Regions from separate parts of the Streptomyces sp. CWNU-52B genome, predicted to be linked through region 1. Evidence: riboswitches for the same ligand, from Rfam matches in the RefSeq annotation. Region 1 holds a riboswitch; the other holds the start of a gene.
The links. Region 1 has a riboswitch for ZMP and ZTP ahead of ACLVWQ_RS19260 (glycine hydroxymethyltransferase). Riboswitches for the same ligand answer to the same signal wherever they lie in the genome.

Region 2: it holds a riboswitch for ZMP and ZTP, as region 1 does, so the genes downstream of both, ACLVWQ_RS04180 (bifunctional 5,10-methylenetetrahydrofolate dehydrogenase/5,10-methenyltetrahydrofolate cyclohydrolase) here and ACLVWQ_RS19260 (glycine hydroxymethyltransferase) in region 1, are expected to answer to the same signal.

Annotation. Positions count from the first base shown of each region.
Region 1 is NZ_JBLFJV010000019.1:327,710-329,901, forward strand. Features, by position in the region: gene ACLVWQ_RS19255 (PLP-dependent aminotransferase family protein) at 1-907, shown strand, start outside; ZMP/ZTP riboswitch at 894-979, shown strand; gene ACLVWQ_RS19260 (glycine hydroxymethyltransferase) at 1,016-2,192, shown strand, end outside.
Region 2 is NZ_JBLFJV010000005.1:301,560-303,751, reverse strand. Features, by position in the region: partial or broken gene ACLVWQ_RS04195 (polyprenyl synthetase family protein) at 1-542, shown strand, start outside; gene ACLVWQ_RS04190 (hypothetical protein) at 600-824, opposite strand; gene ACLVWQ_RS04185 (hypothetical protein) at 900-1,199, opposite strand; ZMP/ZTP riboswitch at 1,295-1,381, shown strand; gene ACLVWQ_RS04180 (bifunctional 5,10-methylenetetrahydrofolate dehydrogenase/5,10-methenyltetrahydrofolate cyclohydrolase) at 1,402-2,192, shown strand, end outside.

The DNA.
Region 1 (2,192 bases):
GCGGGGCGCGCGGACCCTCGCCGTGGAGTCGTACGGGCTCGATGTGCACCTGGGGCTCATCGAGCGGGCAGGACTGGGCTCGGTGCCGCTCCCGTTCGACGAACTGGGCACACGGACGGACGAGTTGACCGAGCGTGGAACGGGCGGGGCCGGCGCCGCGGGAGCCGTGCTGCTGACGCCCGCGCACCAGTTCCCCATGGGGGTGCCGCTGCGTCCCGACCGGCGGGCCGCCGCCGTCGACTGGGCGCGGCGCACCGGCGGGCTGATCCTGGAGGACGACTACGACGGGGAGTTCCGCTACGACCGGCAGCCCGTGGGCGCCCTCCAGGGCCTCGACCCGGACCACGTGGTGTACTTCGGCACCGCCAGCAAGGCCCTCGCCCCCGGCCTGCGCCTGGGCTGGCTGGTCCTGCCGCCGGACCTGGTCTCCGAGGCCGTCGCGGAGAAGGGCGCCGCGGACTGGTCGTGCGGAGTCCTGGACCAGCTGACCCTTGCGGAGTTCATCACCTCGGGCGCGTACGACCGTCACGTACGCGCCTCCCGGCTCCGGTACCGGCGCCGCCGCGACCAGCTCGTCTCGGCCCTCGCCGCCCGCGCCCCGTCGGTCACGGCCACCGGCATCGCGGCCGGGTTCCACGCGGTGCTGCGGCTCCCGCCGGGCACCGAGCAGTCGGTGGTCCGCGCGGCGGCCTGGCACGGTCTCGCCCTGCACGGTCTGGCCGGCTACCGGCATCCCGCCGCCACGCCCCCACCGGTGGACGCCCTGGTCGTCGGCTACGGCACGCCGTCGGACAGCGGCTGGCCGGGAGCGCTGGAGACCCTGTGTGAGGCGCTCGCGGTGTCGCTCGCATCGTGGACGGGTGCCCCTGCCCCGCGTGCGCCCGGTAGGCTCGCTCCCGGGCCGTGACTGGCGCGCTGGGATGGGATCGACCATCGGGGAGCGGCCCGGAACCGTGTGCCGTGCGCCTGGGCCGAACCGTGAACGCCGAACGCAACGCCACGTCCGGAGGCCGTCATGTCGCAGCCCGTTCCCACGCCCGTCCCCACCTCCCTCTCCGCCGAGTCCACCGCCTTCCGCAGCGCCCTCGAAGTGATCCGTGCCGTCGAGCCCCGGGTCGCCGACGCCATCGGGCAGGAGGTCGCCGACCAGCGCGAGATGCTCAAGCTGATCGCCTCCGAGAACTACGCCTCCCCGGCGACGCTCCTCGCGATGGGCAACTGGTTCAGCGACAAGTACGCCGAGGGCACCGTCGGCCGCCGCTTCTACGCCGGCTGTCGCAACGTGGACACCGTCGAGGCCCTCGCCGCCGAGCACGCCCGTGAGCTCTTCGGCGCCGAGCACGCCTACGCCCAGCCGCACTCCGGCATCGACGCCAACCTCGTCGCCTTCTGGGCCGTACTCGGCCGGCGCGTCGAGGCCCCCGCCCTCCAGAAGGCCGGCGTCCGCAACGTCAACGACCTCTCCGACGCCGACTGGGCCGAGCTGCGCCAGGCCTTCGGCAACCAGCGCATGCTCGGCATGTCCCTGGACGCGGGCGGCCACCTCACCCACGGCTTCCGTCCGAACATCTCCGGCAAGATGTTCGACCAGCGCTCCTACGGCACCGACCCCGCCACCGGCCTCATCGACTACGAGGCCCTGCGGGTGTCCGCCCGCGAGTTCAAGCCGCTGATCATCGTCGCCGGCTACTCCGCGTATCCCCGCCTCGTGAACTTCCGGATCATGCGGGAGATCGCGGACGAGGTCGGCGCCACGCTCATGGTCGACATGGCGCACTTCGCGGGCCTCGTCGCGGGCAAGGTCCTCACCGGGGACTTCGACCCGGTCCCGCACGCCCAGATCGTCACCACGACCACCCACAAGTCGCTGCGCGGCCCGCGCGGCGGCATGGTCCTGTGCGACGAGTCGCTCGCCGAGCAGGTCGACCGGGGCTGCCCGATGGTCCTCGGCGGTCCCCTTCCGCACGTCATGGCCGCCAAGGCAGTCGCGCTCGCCGAGGCCCGCCGCCCCGAGTTCCGCGACTACGCCCAGGCCGTCGTCGACAACGCCCGCGCCCTCGCCGAGGGCCTGATGCGGCGCGGTGCCACGCTGGTCACCGGCGGCACGGACAACCACCTCAACCTCATCGACGTCGCCTCCTCCTACGGCCTCACCGGCCGGCAGGCCGAGTTCGCGCTGCTCGACTCGGGCA
Region 2 (2,192 bases), on a different contig from region 1:
TGCTCTTCGAGACCCGCCCCTGGACAGGCCCTGAGGCGGTGCGGCCCGACGAGTACCGGGCGATGGCCGAGCACAAGACCGGCGCGCTCCTCGGCTGCGCGACCGCCCTGGGCGCTGTGCTCGCCGGTGCCCCCGGCGGGACGGCCGCCACGCTCGACCGCGCGGGCCGCCATCTGGGCGTGGCCTTCCAGGTGGTCGACGACCTGCTGGGCATCTGGGGCGACCCCGCCGTCACGGGCAAGCCGGTCCACGCGGACCTCCTCCGGGGCAAGAAGACGTTCCCGGTCCTGGCCGCCCTCGCCGATCCGGCGGCGGCCCGGCCGCTGGCCCGCCTCCTCGGCTCCGCCGAGCCGCTCGACGAGCCTGCGGCCCGGCGCGCCGCGGTCCTGATCGAGGACGCCGGCGGGCGCGCGGCCGCCCTGGCGGAGGCCCGTCGCCACGTCCTCGCCGTCGGCGCCTGTCTCGACGGCCTCCCCTCGGCGTCCCGTGCCACCCACGGCCTGCGGACACTGCTCGATTTCCTCGTGCACCGCGAGATGTGACCGACGTGCGGGCCGGCGAGGTCGTCGCGCGCGTGGCGGCCGGGGCCCACGCGTGCGTCAGCTCCGTGGCTCCGGCCCCCAGTACGAGGAGCCTCCGCCGCGCCACTCGACGAGCGGCGACACCGCGACCTCGTTCTCGTCGAAGTCCAGTCCGGCCCGGCGCAGGAACTCGACGACGTCCAGGAGGCTCATGGCGGTGCCGACCGCCTCGCCGTGGACCGCCACGCGCCGGCCGCCGTCGCCGCGTGGCGGATGGACGAGTACCACCGGGTGTTCCGACATGCCCTCAGCCTCACCCGGACCGCCCGCACCCGCATCCGGACGCGGCGTCCGGAACAGAGCGGGGTACGCGGCGGCTCAGTACTCGACGGCGGGGAGCAGTCCGGTGACCGGGGCGGCGAGGTCGGTCACCTGGTGCAGCTGCTCCAGCTGGTAGAGGCCGTTCAGCTCGTTGAGGCTCTGGATCCCGTCGGAGATCTTCGGGATCTTGTCCCGGTGCTCGGCGGGGAGGTCGCTCACGGCGATCGAGTCGAGTTCCGCGATCGGGTCCAGCTTTCCCGTCTCGGGGACCGTGGCGGCGCCCGCGGAGGAGACGGCGAAACCGGTGACGCTGAGGGCGAGGCCGACGGTGGCGACAATACGTCGTGTTGAGATCATGCTTTCAGCAACGGTGGAAAGCGGCTCACGGACACGGCTCGGGCCGCCCCCTCACCCGTGAGGCTCAGCATTCCGGCGAGGCACCGCGTACGCTGGCAGCAGGCCGTGACTGGCGCTGAGGTGGAGTACCACCGGGGAGCGGCCCGACGACACCGTCTTCGCCGCGCGCCTGGGCATCTTCCACGACGCTCAGGAGTGGCTCATGTCCCAGGCCCGTCTCATGGACGGCACCGGTCCCGCCCGGCGGATCATCGAGGAGACGGCGCAGCGTGCGGCCGAGCTCACCGGACGCACCGGCGTGGCGCCCTGTCTCGCCACCGTGCTGGTCGGCGAGGACCCCGCCTCCGTCACCTACGTACGGATGAAGCAGAACCGCTCCCGCAAGGCCGGGATCACGTCACGGCACGTGTCGCTGCCCGCCGCGACCACGACGGCCGAACTGGTCGGCACGCTCGCCGGGCTGTCCGCCGACCCCGCCGTGCACGGCATCCTGCTGCAGCACCCGACGGGGCCGCACATCGACGAGCGGGCGGCTTTCGAGGCGATCGCTCCGGAGAAGGACGTCGACGGGGTCACCCTCGCCTCCTTCTCCGCGACGAGCTTCGGACTGCCCGGCTTCGCGTCGTGCACCCCGGGCGGGATCATGCGCCTGCTGGACGAGTACGACGTCGACCCGGCCGGCAGGCGGGCCGTGGTGGTGGGCCGCAGCGCGATCCTCGGCAAGCCGGTGGGCATGCTGCTGCTCGGCCGCGACGCCACGGTGACGTACTGCCACTCGCGTACCGCCGACCTGGCGTCGGCCGTGCGGGAGGCGGACATCGTGGTGGCCGCGGTGGGCCGGCCGCGGCTGGTCCGCGGCGAGGACATCAAGCCGGGCGCGGTCGTCGTCGACGCCGGTTACAACCCCGGCAACGTCGGTGACGTCGACTTCGACGGCGCCCGTGAGCAGGCCTCGCTGATCACTCCGGTACCCGGCGGGGTCGGTCCGATGAC